One region of the Paenibacillus sp. J31P13 genome, then DNA from elsewhere that is predicted to be linked to it. Evidence: riboswitches for the same ligand, from Rfam matches in the RefSeq annotation. Region 1 holds a riboswitch; the other holds the start of a gene.
The links. Region 1 has a riboswitch for cyclic di-AMP ahead of AC0YOD_RS20695 (TrkH family potassium uptake protein). Riboswitches for the same ligand answer to the same signal wherever they lie in the genome.
Positions count from the first base shown of each region.

Region 2: it holds a riboswitch for cyclic di-AMP, as region 1 does, so the genes downstream of both, AC0YOD_RS18110 (hypothetical protein) here and AC0YOD_RS20695 (TrkH family potassium uptake protein) in region 1, are expected to answer to the same signal.

Region 1 covers NZ_JBWDNR010000006.1:200,673-209,711, reverse strand. Annotated here, with positions in the region: gene sdhB (succinate dehydrogenase iron-sulfur subunit) at 1-524, opposite strand, end outside; gene sdhA (succinate dehydrogenase flavoprotein subunit) at 527-2,284, opposite strand; gene AC0YOD_RS20710 (succinate dehydrogenase cytochrome b558 subunit) at 2,309-2,980, opposite strand; gene AC0YOD_RS20705 (LysR family transcriptional regulator) at 3,289-4,197, shown strand; gene AC0YOD_RS20700 (potassium channel family protein) at 4,256-4,918, opposite strand; gene AC0YOD_RS20695 (TrkH family potassium uptake protein) at 4,937-6,277, opposite strand; cyclic di-AMP (ydaO/yuaA leader) riboswitch at 6,368-6,568, opposite strand; gene AC0YOD_RS20690 (CPBP family intramembrane glutamic endopeptidase) at 6,813-8,438, shown strand; gene uvrC (excinuclease ABC subunit UvrC) at 8,407-9,039, opposite strand, start outside.
Region 2 covers NZ_JBWDNR010000005.1:182,961-191,999, reverse strand. Annotated here, with positions in the region: gene AC0YOD_RS18145 (Glu/Leu/Phe/Val family dehydrogenase) at 1-145, shown strand, start outside; gene AC0YOD_RS18140 (VWA domain-containing protein) at 204-1,535, opposite strand; gene AC0YOD_RS18135 (hypothetical protein) at 1,686-1,988, shown strand; gene AC0YOD_RS18130 (aldolase catalytic domain-containing protein) at 2,112-3,074, opposite strand; gene AC0YOD_RS18125 (GTP cyclohydrolase II) at 3,439-4,191, opposite strand; gene AC0YOD_RS18120 (DODA-type extradiol aromatic ring-opening family dioxygenase) at 4,220-4,984, opposite strand; gene AC0YOD_RS18115 (winged helix-turn-helix transcriptional regulator) at 5,134-5,487, shown strand; cyclic di-AMP (ydaO/yuaA leader) riboswitch at 5,585-5,747, shown strand; gene AC0YOD_RS18110 (hypothetical protein) at 5,753-6,178, shown strand; gene kduD (2-dehydro-3-deoxy-D-gluconate 5-dehydrogenase KduD) at 6,355-7,110, opposite strand; gene AC0YOD_RS18100 (DeoR/GlpR family DNA-binding transcription regulator) at 7,115-7,909, opposite strand; gene kduI (5-dehydro-4-deoxy-D-glucuronate isomerase) at 7,935-8,765, opposite strand; gene AC0YOD_RS18090 (DUF1648 domain-containing protein) at 8,918-9,039, opposite strand, start outside.

The sequences.
Region 1 (9,039 bases):
CGATCATTCACGTTAGGGCAAGCTTCAAGACAAACACCGCATGTCATACATTTAGATAGCTCATATGCCCATTGGCGTTTGGTTTCTGCCATACGCGGACCTGGACCTAGGTTATAGGTACCATCAATCGGAATCCATGCCTTAACGCGTTTCAACGCACCAAACATGCGCTCACGGTTAATAACAAGGTCACGAACTACTGGGAAAGTACGCATTGGCTCAAGTCTTACAGGCTGCTCCAGCTTATCGATAAGCGCGCTGCACGCTTGACGAGGCTTGCCATTGATGACCATGGAGCATGCTCCGCATACTTCTTCCAAACAGTTCGATTCCCAGCATACAGGTGCTGTACTAGCACCATCCGATTTTTTCGGATTACGTTGAATCTCCATAAGTCCGCTTATGACGTTCATATTCGCACGGTATGGAATTTCGAATTCTTCCGTATAAGGCGCTGATTCGGGAGTATCTTGACGGGTAATGATGAATTTAACCGTTTTTTTAGCAACAGTTGTTTCAGCCATCTTTATTCTCCTTTCTTCTTATCGCTTGAGTAATCGCGTTTACGAGGTTTAATCAAGCTAACATCGATATCCTCATACGAGATTTCTGGTCCCTCTTTCGTCCATTTCGCAATTGTTGTCTTCATGAAATGGTCGTCATCACGTTCTGGGAAATCAGGCTTGTAGTGAGCACCGCGGCTCTCATCACGTAGAAGCGCGCCTTTTGTCATAGCTTCTGATAGCTCAAGCATGTTCCATAGTTGACGAGTGAAAGCAACGCCCGCATTGTTCCAAGCTGAAGTATCATTGATGTTGATGTTTGCATAACGCTGTTTCAGCTCTTTGATCTTAACGATCGTAGCTTCCAGCTTATCGTTAAAACGTACAACGGTCATGTTGTTAGTCATGATTTCGCCAAGTTCTTTGTGAATAACATAGGCGTTTTCATTGCCGTTCATTTTGAGAATGCTGTTGAACTTATCGGTTTGACGTTTGTTCTCGCGATCAAACACGGAGGAAGCAATATCCTCAGCCGATTTTTTCAAACCTTTAATATATTCGACAGCTTTCGGTCCAGCTACCATACCGCCGTAAATAGCGGATAGCAAGGAGTTAGCGCCAAGACGGTTACCGCCATGGTATTGATACTCACACTCGCCAGCTGCGAATAGACCTGGAATGTTCGTCATTTGATTGTAATCAACCCACATGCCGCCCATTGAATAGTGAACCGCTGGGAAGATCTTCATCGGAATTTTCCGAGGATCGTCACCCATGAATTTCTCATAGATCTCGATAATACCGCCAAGCTTAACGTCAAGCTCCTTCGGATCCTTATGAGACAAATCAAGGTAAACCATGTTTTCTTGGTTGATGCCTAGCTTCTGATCGACACAGACGCTAAAGATTTCACGTGTTGCAATATCACGCGGTACCAAGTTTCCGTAAGCTGGATATTTCTCTTCCAAGAAGTACCAAGGCTTGCCGTCTTTGTAAGTCCAAATCCGTCCGCCTTCACCACGCGCTGATTCGGACATCAAGCGAAGCTTGTCATCCCCTGGAATCGCAGTCGGGTGAATTTGAATGAACTCGCCATTCGCGTAATTAACACCTTGTTGGTAAACTGCACTTGCAGCTGTACCTGTGTTAATAACGGAGTTCGTTGTTTTTCCGAAAATAATGCCGGGACCGCCTGATGCCATAATAACCGCATCTGCACGAACCGTATGAATTTCCATCGAACGCAAATCTTGTGCAGAGACGCCGCGGCATACACCGTCGTCATCAACAACTGCGCCAAGGAATTCCCAGTGTTCGAATTTATTTACCAAGCCTGCTGCTTCCCAACGACGAACTTGCTCGTCCAATGCATAAAGCAGTTGTTGACCTGTTGTTGCTCCTGCGAATGCAGTACGTGAATGCTTTGTACCGCCGAAACGACGGAAGTCCAGCAAGCCCTCTGATGTACGGCTGAACATAACGCCCATACGGTCCATCAAGTGGATAATACCAGGTGCTGCATCACACATTGCTTTAACCGGTGGCTGATTCGCTAGGAAGTCACCGCCGTATACTGTATCATCGAAATGCTCCCATGTAGAATCGCCTTCGCCTTTTGTATTAACGGCGCCGTTAATACCACCTTGCGCGCATACGGAATGGGAACGTTTGACCGGCACAATGGAGAACAGATCGACGTGCACGCCTGCTTCTGCCGCTTTAATAGTAGCCATCAAGCCGGCAAGTCCGCCGCCTATGATAATAATTTTATTTTTAGCCATAACGCTTCGCTCCTTGTCTACAAACTATCCGATATTCGTCCATGCCAACGCGGCACTAGCAGCTTCTTTAAATTCATCGCCTGTGAAAGCAACCAGCGAAAGAATGAAGAGTGCAGTAACGATAACAAAAATACCCATACAAATGTACGAAGAAACTTTTTGAGCTCTAGGATTAATCGTAATACCCCAGCTAATCAAGAATGCCCATAGACCATTACTGAAGTGGAAAATAGCAGCAACTACACCGATTACATAAAGCGTAAACGTTACAGGGTTCGTTGCAATGTCATGCATCAATGAGCCAAGCTCCTCATGCGTAACTTTTCCTAAGTAAACTTGAAAACGTGTTTCGTATACATGCCAGAATACGAATACAAAAGTAATAACTCCTGTTACGCGCTGTGCAGTAAATGCCCAGTTCCGGCCGTATTTAAAGCGTCCCGTGTTTGTGTTCGATTGGTAAGCGACATACAAGCCGTAAATACCATGGAACAAAAGCGGGAGATAAATGCCGAAAATCTCGAGCAACGGCAGCAATGGCATGCTATTGACAAAATTAACACCTTTCGCAAAGCCTTCAGGTCCGCGTTCAAACGCCTGGTAGTTGGTCAAACCATGCACGACGATAAACATGCCGAGCGGAATGATCCCGAGAAGCGAGTGAAGCTTGCGCGAGAAATACGAATTTCCTTTCATGTCATTCCTTCTCCTTTCAATACTGTCAGTTCTGTCTTTCTTTTCTTCATAAAAATATAAGCGTATATAGACTGAATCTATATATTACTTATATTTCTGCGCGAAACGTGTACTCCCCCCGCAAAAAAGAAGCCAGCTAGTCTTTCACGCCAGACAAATCATTCTACATTGTAACCTCACCGTGTATCCCAGTCAACAAACTTCGACACATATTAGTCACACTTCCCATCCTACTCCTTTTCATCTTATAATGGAATTGCTTATTTTTTATAATTTCTTATAACAAAACGACATAAGGGGGTCTTTTCATGAATGAAGAGATGCATGTGTTTACGGTCATCGTGGAACAGTCCAGTATGAATAAGGCTTCTGGCCTTCTCAATTTGTCTCAGCCTGCGCTCTCACGCAAAATTGCTAAGCTCGAACAAGAGATAGGAGCTCCACTGTTTCGCCGCATCGGCAAGCGTCTTGAGCTTACCCGCATCGGTCAATTAACATACGAATATGCGCTTGAGCTAAGACAGCTGCACCGCAAATATTTGCATACATTATCTGAATTTACAGCAACTGGTCATACGACTCTGACGATTGGCGCCAGCTTGACTACACTGCAAACGACGCTTCCCGATCTCATTCAAAACCTTACCTCTAACCATCCAGAAATCGATATTACTGCCGTTACAGGTAAAACTCATGAGATAGTATCACTTGTACGCGATCACAAAGCGGATATCGGCATTGTCGCTTCCAGTATTGAGGATTCTACACTGCGCTGCATTCCTTTATTTGAGGATCATTTATCGCTAGTGCTTCCAAGAAATCAAATCATTGCTGATAAAGACAAGCTAGGCATACAAGATTTAACCGGGATGCCGATGATCTTATTCTCCAAAGGAACTTGGTTCAGACTTCTGACGGATGAGGTATTCGATAAATACCATCTTCAGCCTGATGTCCGCATGGAGATTGACTCCTTTGAAGCGATATTGCGTTTGCTGCATACATGCAGAGCTGCTACTTTGCTGCCTCATTCCTATATGCGTCATCAACAGCTTGAGGATAATGAGCTAGTGGTCGTCCCTATTCGTGAGCTGGAGGATACAAAAAGAACGACATCGCTTATTCATGCAGATTCAACAGCGTTAAGCCCATCCGTTCGTTTATGGATCAATGAGCTTGCTGCAAGCTTCGTTACACAAAAGGACAAGCGCTATTAAAAGCACTTGTCCTACATTCTTACCATTATTAGATCTCTAAATCCACATCTCTTTATCTCTACCTATAAATAGCTGTCTCAAAGCTTTCAATTTGCTCATTTGTACCAATAATAACCATAATATCGCGAATATCAAGTAAATCCGTTGCGGTAGGCGCGATAATCATCCCTTCCGGCTTATTAATTGCGACGATGCTGCAGCCGAATTTTGCCCGCAGGTTAAGATCGCTCAGTGATTTGCCATTTAAGTTTGACGGAACAGCAAGCTCAGCGATCGTATAATCTTTTGACAGCTCAATATAATCAAGCAAATTAGGCGAAACAAGCTGATGAGCAACCCGAATGCCCATATCACGCTCCGGATACACAACACGATCAACGTCGAGCTTCTCAAGTACGCGTCCATGCAATTCACTCATTGCTTTGGCTACGACCTTCTTAACACCGAGATCCTTGAGCAAAATCGCAGTCAAAATACTAGCTTGTATATCGTCACCGATTGCAACAACGCCGCAATCAAAGTTGCGCACCCCTAAAGAACGCAATGTTTCTTCATCCGTACACTCAGCAGATACGGCATGCGTCAACACATTGCTCATATCTTGAACCGCTTCCTCATCCTTATCTATACCGAGCACCTCATGTCCAAGCTGAACCAACTCGCGTCCTAAGCTCGATCCAAATCTCCCAAGACCTATTATAACGAATTGACTTTTCTTAATTGCCACTAGCCTATTCTCCTATCCAATCGTAATTTTGCCTTCAGGATGCCGATACAATTCTTTGTCTGTACGTGGACCGAGCGCATATGCGAGCGTTAATGGTCCAAGCCGTCCGGCAAACATCGTAAGTGCAATGATTATCTTACTCACCTCGGAAAGCTCTGGCGTCAAGCCGAGAGTTAACCCTACTGTCGCAAAGGCTGAGGTAGCTTCAAATAAAATATACAAAAACTTTTGACCTTCAATCATGGATAAGAGCATCGTCACCACGATAACAAGTGCAAGTGAAAGCAACGTAATGGTAAGCGCCTTAAAAATCCGATCTTTTCCTAGTCTGTAACGGAACAAGACAATATCTTCACGGCCGCGAATCATCGCGATAACCGCCCCCATCAGCACAGCAAAGGTTGTTGTCTTGATTCCACCCCCAGTAGAACCGGGAGAAGCGCCTATAAACATTAATATAATGATAAAAAATTGAGTGGCTTGACGAAGTGCCGCTAAATCAAGTGAATTGTATCCTGCCGTCCTTGGCATAACGGATTGGAAAAAGGCTGATAGGATTTTACCGCCCCAATCGAGTGAGCCTAGCGTCAAACTATTGGAAAACTCGAATATAAAAATAACGATAGTACCTGCAGCAATTAGGGTACCCGACATCGTTAGTACAACCTTACTGTGTAAGGAAAGCTTGTGATTTTTGCGCCACTCCATCAGATCGGACATAACGACAAATCCGAGTCCTCCAAAAATAACGAGCAGCATGGCAGTGATGTTCACAATGGGATCAGATACATATGCGGTAAGACTCTGATAATGACCAAATATATCAAAGCCGGCGTTGTTAAAAGCAGATATCGAATGAAATGCACCATAATAAATGGCTTTCCCAAGAGGCATATCCGCTGCAAACCGAGATGCAAATAACGCAGCGCCGACGATTTCGATGGATAACGAATAAATAATGACTCGTTGTATTAATCGAACGATTCCTTCCATGCTGGATTGATTCATCGCTTCCTGCAGCAATAACCGCTCTCTAAGTGAAATCTTTTTACGAAGAACAAGAGCAACTAAGGTGGCCATCGTCATGAATCCTAACCCGCCGAGTTGAAATAGAACCATCAATATAACCTGACCAGCCGTGGAGAAATACGTTCCCGTATCCACAACTACGAGCCCTGTCACGCATGTAGCCGATGTGGCCGTGAACAGCGCATCAATAAATGGCAGCCTGGTGCCATTCGCTGAAGCGAAGGGCATGGATAATAAACAGGCTCCCAGTAAAATAATAAGTGCGAATCCACTAACAAGGATTCGTGGAGGTGACCACGTCAGCACCTTCAAGTTCATCTTCATAATCAGCCTTCTTTTTCCTATGTCATTTGAGTAATGCAGCTATTAGCAGGCACAAAAAAAAGCACTGGAAACTCAAGTGCTTGTGCGATGAGTCCTGATCCATTTCGCCTACGAGGTTAGCTGTCGGATTCGGGCCTGGTCAGGCTGCCCTATTCAGCGGTTAGTGTAACTTCCCGCCAAAATTCACCCCATGCCGCCGCATTGGATAGTTCGACTACCCATCACATTCATTTTTTTGCGTCAGCTTTATGGTTTCCCCGTTTTCCTTCGGAAATTCGGCTTTGCTATTCTATTAGTATGACGTTAACGATTATAATCCCTAATGTAGTTTAGTACAAAGCTTGCATTACCTATAAACAGGCGATATTAGACCAAATCAGGGCAATTCGCTACCGCAGCATGCAATAAGCTTGACGGATATCGTTATTTCTCATTTTTAAGAAAAGAAACTTACTATTCCATTGGATAAATCAGGGATTAATATGATAAGGTAAGCAAATAGGAATTCTATAATATAGACAATAGAGGTGAACCGATGATTGATTCAATTAGACCGAAGGAATGGAAAAGATTCATTTGGGCAGCGATCGCTTGCTTCTTTATTTATTCAGCTGTAGATATAATCCCCATGATTAATTCCATTTCATCTGGCGAATACAACACGAAAGTTCTTGAGAAATCAGCTGCTGAGCTGCAAGCCACTGAATTTGTCCAGAAGGAAACCGGACTTCGTGTAAAATCAGCTAAAGCTGTACACCAATCAGACAAGGTGATGAACGGTTATCTCTCTAAAGAAAAGCTAGCCCAAACCTACAGTGATCGATATGATGCCAGTTTCCCTACGGATACTTTCCAAGTGGATCTCAAATTTGAGTCGAGCGGAAGCGGTTATGTTTATGTACATATGCAAAGCGGTCAAATCGTGGCCTGGAATCTGCTTGTTGGCGGTGAACAGCTGTCAGAGGCTGAAGAAAAGGAGAAAATCAAAGCCTTTCTTACACAGAAGAAATTCAACCCGGCTGATATTAAGAATGCTAAATTATATGAAAATGGTACTTGGGGCGTACAGCCAGCCGGCTTTACAATCGACAAAGCTGCATTGACCGTCGATTTAAAAGCATCAAGCGTGGATGGTCATGCCCTTATTACCACTTACAAACCAGCCTTTGTTGCACCTTCTGATTACATCAAATATGTGAAGAGCCAGGACAAACTGGCAAGCTTTCTTACCAGCTTCGGCTATTTCTTCATGAGCTTCGTTTTGTTTATTTTAGCCATTATTTACGCCGTTCTTTATCGCAAATTTACATCGTTTAAATACGGCATTATTTTGACAATCGTATACTTCATTACTTATATCATTATGAATTTAAACGTCTTGGATGGCATAAGAGCTTCACTCGGGGAAAATAACATGGCCGATCAAACCGTAGCCATCACGGCCGTATTTACGGTACTGCTTACGTTCCCAATGGCAGCGTCCATCTACATCTCTCTAGTAGCCGGTGACGGGCTTTGGAAAGCACAGGGACGTGATCTATGGCCTCGCTTTGGTCAACCGGGTTATGGCAATCATGTATGGCGCGGCATGGGCTTAGGTTATTTGTTTGCTATCATCCTGTTCGCCATTCAGGCTGTTATCTTTATTGGACTGAAACTTTCAATCGGCACTTGGGATACATCCGATGTAACGCAGTCGCCATATAATATCTCCGTATTATGGCTCATGCCGGTACTCGCCTGGGCTGCTGCTATTTCTGAGGAAGCTGTGTTCCGCTTTTTTGGTATTGGTCTATTTCGCAAATGGTTTAAGAACACCTTTGCCGCAGCGATTCTTCCAACGTTGTTCTGGGCGCTCGGTCATGTCATGTATCCGTTCTATCCATCCACGACAAGGCTGATTGAGCTTATGATTATCGGACTCATATTCAGCTATATCTTTATCCGATATGGATTGATTACAGCGATGTTCACACATGCCATATTCGACAGTGTGGCGGTTGGTATCTCGTTATTCACGATTGGCAAAGCACCTAACATTATTTCAGCTATATTCTTCATCGTATTGCCTGTAATAATCGCTTTTGTGCTTAAGCATTTCAGCATCAAAAAAGAAAAGAAGCCGTCCATTAGGACGACTCCTCCCTTAGAGCAGCAATAATTTCTCCTGCTAATTTTTCACCAATAGATAGGGGCCGAAAGTCTTCGACTGAGGCCTCTTTTATTTTTTTGATGGAACCAAAGTGCTTAAGCAGCAGCTTCCTGCGTTTCTCTCCGATACCTGGTATAGAATCAAGCTTCGAATCAACCATCGATTTCCCGCGTTGCTCGCGGTGAAACGTAATGGCAAAACGATGCACCTCATCTTGTATTCTTTGCAGCAAATAAAACTCTTGGCTGTCGCGCGGCAGCGGTACAATCTCAGCGGGGTCACCTGTCATTAGCTGCGCTGTTTTATGCTTGGCATCCTTTACAAGCCCGCACACCGGAATGAACAAGCCCAGCTCATTCTGGAGCACATCAAGGGCAGCCGATATTTGTCCTTTGCCCCCATCGACGACAATCAGATCTGGAGCGACCAGCTCATCCTTTAGTACACGCTCGTAGCGGCGCCTGATAACCTCGCGCATCGTTTCATAATCGTCTGGTCCTTGCACGGTTTTGACCTTATATTTCCGATATTCCTTGCGATCCGGCTTGCCGTCCGTGAAGACAACCATAGCCGATACGGGATTCGTTCCTTGAATATTGGAGTTATCAAA
Region 2 (9,039 bases), on a different contig from region 1:
CATGCTATTTGATAAAATGCAACAAACTTTAAACGGCATTTTACCCGCATTCTTCGGCGAACCATTCACACTCCGCCAAAATTGCTATAATCATGCCGTAATGAAGCTCTCCAACGTATTGTACCAACTTGGAAAGCTCTATTAGAACAAAACGAGCCAATAAGCAGTCAAGCTTGCTTATTGGCTCGTTTTTTTATTTTCAATTACTCCTGTACGTAACGATTGATAACCTCGACAAGCAAATTGTTTAACAGCTTAACCTCGTATTTCCCAACTGCCGGTTCCAAATGCTCAGCTCCAATACCACTGTCATCGGTTAGAAATAAATAGGTGCCTCCCGTTGCTACTGCCATGAAACGCAATAAATACTCTGTATCTATACTTACACCGCTTGAAGCAATCGGGATAATGCGGATGCCTTCAGCCGCTGCATCCTCTGTAAGCTGCTTGATCTCATCAATGATTTGCGGGTCATCATGCGGCGGAGCATCCAATACTAGAAATAATAGTCGCGCTCGCGCTTCCTTGCTCCATTTATGCTCATGAATGGCGTCTCTCAATGCTTGATCAACAGCTTCTGGGTAGTCACCTCCACCTTCCGCTTTTTGTTTCGTGAATTGATCAATGACTTTATTCATATCCTTCGTGAAGGGATACGGCTTTACGATATAATCATCATTCTTATCCCGATAAAAGTTCGCGCTGATTTGCATGTCCAGTTCATTTCCATGCTTATCCGACACACGCTTAACAACATCCTTCAGCTCTGCCCCGAGGTAGTTCAGTTCATCCTCCATGGAGCCCGTTGTGTCGACAACAAACATAATGTCAACGCCGTCTGACAGCTCCGCCCCCAAGCTTCCCAATTCAACCTTGACGGGACCTTGACCCGAAATCTTCACTTCTTCCGTCGTTTTGCTTATCTGACCGGATTGTACCTGAATGGTTAATGTGCTTTGTTGCACGTTATCTTTATCGAATAAACCTGAATATACATAAGCTCTTCCAGCGGTATTCGTACGTGCCTTCCATACCGTCTCCTTACCATCCTTCAATCGTACATCTGCATCAGACACTGCTTTTCCATTTGAGGTCACCATGACCTCCATCCGTTGAAAATTCCAAAATTCCCAAATTTTCTTAGCCGAATCTGCTTCCAGACCGTTTATTAAATTTCCAAACAGCTCCCATTCTGATAGATCATCCCACTCGCCTGCTGTGAGCTGTCCAGCCTGTTCGGTTTGTTCTTCATCCGCATTGGGATAGCTGCGCTTGCCGCTACTCTTCCCTTCGACAGGTTCTTTCATAGACGGAACACGATTTTCATGGGAACTAACAGACGACTCCTCCGTTATAGCTTTGTCCGCTGCTGCGTTGCTGTTTTTCGTTTCCGTTTTTCGACCACTCTCAGAAGCTAGATTTGATGAAGAAGAACAGGAACTAAGCACTAGTATCATCGTCAGAAACATACAAATGAACACGCTGGAGCCCATTCTCTTTTTTTTCGGCTCTTTGAACGAATGACCCTTCTCCATCCCTTTATCCCCTTTTTTTGGTATTTTTAATTTTGACGCTTTCTGGTTTACAAATGTTGCATAAATGGATCAGTAACATTACAATCGGATAAAGATAGACGGACGGTTCAAGGTGAACAGGCATAAATAATTGTACAGGAGGACTTCATCGTGGAAACTTTTGAAATCATAGCTCTAGAAATAACGTATCAACAGCAAACAGCAAACCTTTCTTTCTCATCCGCGGAGTTAGTCCGCGTTACGGATTATGGAGACAGACTTTGGTATATTGATATTAATGATGTCAGTGACCCTGCTTTGTTAGCTTGGTTTGGGCAAAGCGAGGATATTGCAATCGATCTTGTCGCCGCTGCAACAAATGGTCGAAGCTTTCGAGGCAGAGGCTACTTCCATCCCAATGAACCGCATCAAGCGGCAGCTATTCGCGGTGATGGCGAGCTGTTTGAGGATTAAATCACGTATAGATAAAGCAAAGGGGCTGTGCCATCAGATTATCTTATCTGTTGGCACAGCCCCTTCTATGTTTAACAGAAAAAAACCACACCGCCCAAGGGAGGTACAAGTCATTTCCGCTTATTATTTGCGTGCAGAAACCTCAGGTGTTGTAAGGCGATCGTAGAACTCTACGGCTTTGTCCTTGTCTTCGGAATCACGAAGCGCCATTGCAGAACGAGGATGCTCATCCAAAATACCTGTAATCATGTAAGGAATAATGTAACCCCATTCTTCCTTCTCACGAAGAGGTACCATGAACTTCTCGATCATATCAAGAACAGGACGAACATTGTATTTCGTGTTTTCAAGCTCAGACACTAGCAGCTCCGTATTGCAGTTACCAGCAGCGCGGCCCATTCCGTATACGGATGCATCTAGAAGCTCAACGCCATGTTCTGCTGCAAGCAGGGTGTTGGCGAAAGCAAGCTGCAGATTGTTATGCGCATGAACACCAAGACGTTTGTTAGGAAGGTACTGACGGAACTTGTCAACAAGGTAGCTCATGTCTCTTGGTTTCAGGCTTCCGTATGAGTCAACAACATAAACAACATCAACCACGCTGTCATTGATCAACTCAAAGGCTTGAATCAGCTGGTTTTCCATTACGTTCGAAAGCGCCATAATGTTAAGCGTTGTTTCGTATCCGCGATCATGGAATACTTTAACAAGCTCCAACGCCTTGTCTACATCTTGAATATAACAAGCTACGCGAATGAGGTCGAGCATGCTCTCGCTGCGAGGCAAGATGTCGTTCTCATCAACACGGCCGATATCAACCAGTGCAGAAAGCTTTGTGTTGCCTTTGTTCGGGATTACTTTTTTCAAGAAATCGTCGTCCAGAAAACGCCAAGGGCCTGCATTTTCGGCGCCTTTAAGAAGCTTTGGCGAGTTTTTGTAGCCGATTTCCATATAATCGACGCCGGCTTCGTTCAAGCTTTGGTACAAATGCTGAACGAACTCGACACTAAAATCCCAGTTATTCACGAGTCCGCCATCGCGAATCGTGCAATCAACAATTTTACAATGACTTGTTTTTGAATGCATGCGTTGTTACTCCTTTAATTTGAACATGAGTTCAGTTTTTCTCATCATACTTGAAAAGGAGGAGGAACGCAAAATAATTTTGTCGTATATTGGCTATTTCACAAGCCTTTTTGTCACATTTGTGAGCGATATCCATCCAGCTTTTTTTTCATGGTTTCATAAGCAAAAGCAGCTATGACGGGTTAATCCATCATAGCCATAGACCAGAAACAACATTACACTTTCTAATGTCATCTATATTTATTTTTTCCAATATTGGTGCGCGTTTACAAGCTTTTTAGGCTTGCTATATTCGATTAATCCGCAATCGCCCTGCTCGGTTAAGCTTATGCCGTCCATCATCTCTATTTTTGCTTTACTTACCTTATTTTATACTTACCTGCATATCGGATTCTTGTTTAAAATGACCCGAGCGATTTCTCTTCGTACCAATATATTTCTCATTATAAACAGAGGTATTTCCCCAAAGCGGCACTCTGCCTGCAACACTTAAGCCAGATTTGCGAAGCGCATCTACCTTACGTGGATTATTTGTAATGATCGACACCGGCAAAGCACGCAGCAGCTTCAACACCGCAATTGCATCGCCGTAATCACGTGAATCATCCGCAAAACCAAGCTCTGTATTCGCATCAACCGTATCAAGACCATCCTCTTGCAGCAAATAAGCAATTGCTTTGCTGAACAAGCCAATTCCGCGACCCTCATGATTTGCCAAATAAAATAGAGCGCCAGTGCCATGCTCGCTAATTAAACGCATGGATTGCTTCAATTGAAAGCCGCAATCACATCTTGCGCTTCCAAATATATCGCCCGTATGGCAGATGCTGTGCATCCGAATAAGCGCATCCTCGTTATTTTCGAAATCACCATACACGAGAACACTGGATTGTTGAAGATCAGCATAGTGGAACTCATTCAGCTCCTCAACTAGCTGCTCTGCGGATTGCTTCTCGCCTGATTCCTTCTGAAGCCAGCTGTACCAATGGAATATTTTCGTTTCTCCATCCAGCTCAACCGGCAGCTTAACAGGGCCAATCACATAAATATCTTTATTGCCGTTTTGTGTATATTTAAGCTTATCTTTAATAATGGCCGCAATATTGGGCTTCATCATGCTGCTTCACCTTCTTATATATAGGATATCAAAATTCGAATGACAAGTAACTCAAAGTGCCAAACTCATAACTGCGATAAATGACCTTTGGCGCAGAATCGCTGTTCCCGCTGCCCATTGCAATAAATAGGGGAACAAAGTGCTCCGTACGCGGTACAGCTCTTCGGGCATGAGGTGCCAGCCCTTCATATTGTAACAAGGAATGAATATCCTTGCTGTTCATTTTATCAATGAGCCACTCATCGAACGCAACAGCCCAGCTCTCAGGCTCTTTCTGACCCCACTTCACTTCACGCAAATTATGAACGGTTACGCCGCTGCCGATAATCAGAATATTTTGAGCGGTCAAGCTTTGAAGCGCCTCTCCGATCGCATACTGATCCTCTGGGGAACGGAAAGGATTGACCGATATTTGAACGACAGGCACGTCAGCCTTTGGAAACATATGCTTCAAGAGCGTCCATGAGCCATGGTCAAGTCCCCGATCCTCATTATATGCGATCGCAATGCCTTTCGCTGTAAGCAATTGACCAACAACAGCTGCTAGCTTCGTTGATCCTTTAGCTGGATATTTCACTTGGTACAGCTCATCTGGAAAGCCGTAAAAATCATATATGGTTTCATACTCATCATCCTTCGATGAGATCGTAACAGCCTCGGTTTCCCAATGCGCAGTAAAAATAACAATCGCTTCGGGCTTTAAGCTTGCTCCTGTTCTTTGAAGAAACTGACTATATTCATTTTGCTCGACTGCGAGCATTGGTGATCCATGTGCTAGAAATAAAGGTTTCATAAGTATCGCTCCTCTTATTTCACTTACTATTTGTAACTAATTATAATTTCATAACTAATGTTAGTCAAGTAATTAACATTATCCATGTTTGCTTGTATGTATTAGTTATTGGAGTTATACTTAATTTCAAATCAAGAGAGGTGATAAGCATGGATCAACCAGCCCTTTGTCCCCGTTTCCAAAAAGGAATGGATATCATTAGCAAACGCTGGACCGGCCTAATCATATTTCAATTATTGTCTGGACCTCAGCGCTTCTGTGCTGTTCAATCTGCATTGCCTATCAGTGGCAGACTGCTGTCTGAACGTTTTAAAGATCTGGAGAGTGAAGGTATTGTCGATCGACACGTCTATCCCGAAATACCTGTACGTATAGAATACTCTTTAACGGCGAAAGGACGTGCACTTGAGCCGATTATTCGGGAAATACAAGTATGGTCGCAAGATTGGATCGCCCCTGGACCAGCCACTGAGCAGCTATTCAATGATGTAAAAAAGCCCTAGCTTCCTCAGTTTAGGGCTTTTTTCTTTTTACATTTATATGCATTTATTTAATCGTAGGGTTTACAAATAAACCGTATACGTTTAAAATTAAAGGCAAACCACATTCACGCTGAATTTTTCAAATGAAAAAGCGGGGGATCCAACGCGATCGTGATATTCACGGCTCGCAAGGGGTGAATCCAGGAATTTGTAACCCTGGTAGGGCATACTCTCTAACCCGAATCCGACAGCTAACCTCGTAAGCGAAGTAAGGAGAGGTTTATTTATGTTTTGTCAATCTGAAAACCATGTACCGTTTTTCATCGATCAGTCCCCTTCCTTATCCGTCTCAAGAATTGAATTATTCGTAATCCCCGCTATCGCAGTTGATGCCGCAGGCTTTCGCGTATGTCTTCGATTAACAAGCAATCAAGGCTATGGTTGGAGCGAGCTTTTTGTAGCAGATACCGAGGAAAGCATTGACTTAGATCGCTACAGCGATCTCCTTATCTCATTTATTGGTAACGTATCCCTTCCGCCGCTTCAAAATTTCCAGTATGACAAGTCCGATCAAGACGGACGTATTTTCGAATTGTTTGTTACTGCCGTCACTCAAGTAACGACAAGACCAGAAGAACAAATACCTATTGAACGCGATGCAGAAGAATTCGTATTGCGACAACGCTCGGTGAATTATATTTCTTTATTCTAAGACATTTTCGCGAGCAAAAAAGCCGCTCCGGTTTCTTTGGTTCCCCTGAACCTCAGTATGCCGGAGGGCTTTTTTAATTTGATCTCCAGATTATGAACACAAGAAAGGACTATCCTCCTGCAGCCAAAGCTGCAACAAGACAGTCCTATCCTATTAAATAAAATTGAATATGCCCATTACTTAACTAGCCAGCCGCCGTCAACAGCCATAATATGACCATTCATATAATCAGAAGCCGCAGAGGCCAAAAATACTGCCGGACCAATTAAGTCCTCAGACGTTCCCCAGCGTCCGGCTGGAATCCGCTGCAATATCTGTGCGCTGCGAACCGGATCCTCACGAAGCGCTTCCGTATTATCCGTGCTCATATAGCCAGGCGCTATCGCGTTCACTTGCAGACCTTTGCTCGCCCACTCACTCGCAAGCGCCTTTGTTAGTCCAGCAACCGCATGCTTGCTTGAAGTGTAACCAGGTACGTTAATGCCGCCTTGGAAGGTAAGCATGGACGCCACATTAATGATTTTTCCTGAGCCCTGCTGAATCATGTGCTTGCCTGCAAGCTGACAAAGTACGAACACAGAATTCAAATTGACATCAAGTACATCCTGCCAATCCTCGTAACTATGTTCAGCAGCAGGTGTGCGACGAATAATTCCGGCATTATTTACTAAGATATCAATTCGTCCCAGTTCATTAACTGTACGGTCAATGATGGATGAAAGCTTCGTACGATCGGAAATATCCGCCTGAATGGTTATGGCTCTCCGTCCAAACGCACGAACCTGATCCGCCGTTTTATCAGCAGGCGTACTATTTGTAACAAGTGCTACATCAGCGCCTGCTTGTGCCAGCCCTATTGCAATAGCTGCTCCAAGACCTCGCCCAGCGCCTGTAACGATAGCTATTTTCCCTGTCAAATCGAACAAACTCATGTTTTCACACCTTTCCTTTATTGCGATTTGAGCCATTCGGAAGCTCAGCTTTCAGTATTACAGGACCGTTTGCCTCATACTTTGCTGCTACCTCAGGTTCAATGCCATCATCCGTGATGATGTATTGGATCTCATTCAAGCCCGCAAATGTAATCAATGCGCCTTTGTCGAATTTATTATGATCCGCAAGACAATAAATCGTTTTCGCATTTTCCATATAGAGCCGTTTGACCTTCGTCAATTCTTCCGTAAATATAGTAAGACCGTACTCCAAATGGATACCCGTCGTAGATAGAAACAACTTGTGAACATTCAGACGTTTGATCCACTCCTGTGATTCGGCGCCGATAAGCAAATTATTATGGCGATACCCTCCAGGCACGACAAGTCTGACTTGATCTTTCGCAGTTAGCTCTCGAATAATTAGCAAATCATTCGTTAGGACCGTTATCGGTATATTTGGAAGGCGCTTCGCCATTTCTAGCGTTGTGCTCCCAGCATCAAGTGCAATAATATCATTTGGCTCAATGCAGGTAAGAGCAAGCGCAGCAATAGCTGACTTTTCTTGCCCATGTTTACTATTGGGGAACTGTAGAGGAAACAAGCTATCCTCACCGTTCACTTCAGAAACCGCCCCGCCATGCGTACGTTTAAGAAGCCCTTTCTCTTCAAGCTTTTCTAAATCCTCACGGATCGTTTTTTCTGTCACTCCGAATTGTTCACTTAGCTCGGAAACCTTAACCGCGCCAAGCTGTTCTAATTTCTCAATAATTTTTCGATGCCTTTCAGCAGCAAGCATGGAGCACCTCCAGTAGGGATTGCTTCTATTTTAGCTCGCTAGCAGGCACTGCGTCCATGTCTGTAAATGTATAGTTCTCGCCTGCCATTGACCAGCAGAACGTATAGTTGCTTGTGCCCACTCCAGAATGGATCGACCAAGGCGGTGAAATAATGGCTTGTTCATTCGCTACAACAAGATGTCTTGTCTCGGAAGGCTCACCCATCATATGGAATACGCGCGCATCGTCGTTCATGTCAAAATACAGATAAGCTTCCATACGGCGATCATGCACATGTGACGGCATTGTATTCCATACACTTCCTGTTTTCAGACTTGTTACGCCAAGCATGAGCTGACAGCTTTGAATACCGTCATTATGAATATATTTATAAAGAATCCGCTCATTGGATGTTTCTTGAGAGCCAAGATGAGTTGGATTCGCTTCTTCCATTGTCATTTTACGAGTAGCGATTTCTGCATGCGCAAGCGCGGAACAGAAATAGAGTTTAGCAGGGTTTGATTTATCTAGGCTGGATAGCAGTACTTGACGTTTTCCTTTACCTACATATAGAACATCTAACTTATTCAATTCATAGGTTTCACCGTCAACGGAAATCGATGCAGGTCCGCCAATGTTAAGAAAACCGATTTCGCGGCGCTCTAGAAAATATTCCGTTTTCAACGTTTCCGGATCCGCAAGCTCAAGCGCTTCATTAATAGGACTAGCACCGCCTACGATCATACGGTCATAGTGCGTATATGTCATTTTAATTTGATCCGGCTGGAACAAGCTCTCAATCAAAAACTCGCTGCGAAGACGCTCTGTCGTATATTGCTTTACATCAGTTGGGTTTGTTGTGTGACGAACTTCCATTGGGGTAAAACCTCCTAATAAGTTTGTTTTGGTTCGTTTTTAATTGTAACACACATTAACGAACGTAAACAGTATATTTTTCAAACATATGTGTCCAAACTTATTAGGAGATACCTATTAGAGTATTGTTCAGATTAGTTCTGTTGCTTTATTTAATCTCCCATCAGAATCGAAATGATGATGATAACGACGAGAGCAGCCATAATTACCCACGATAACTTATGACCAAAATTAATGGTCCAGCCGATGCCAAAGCGTTTCTCCAAGAACAGAG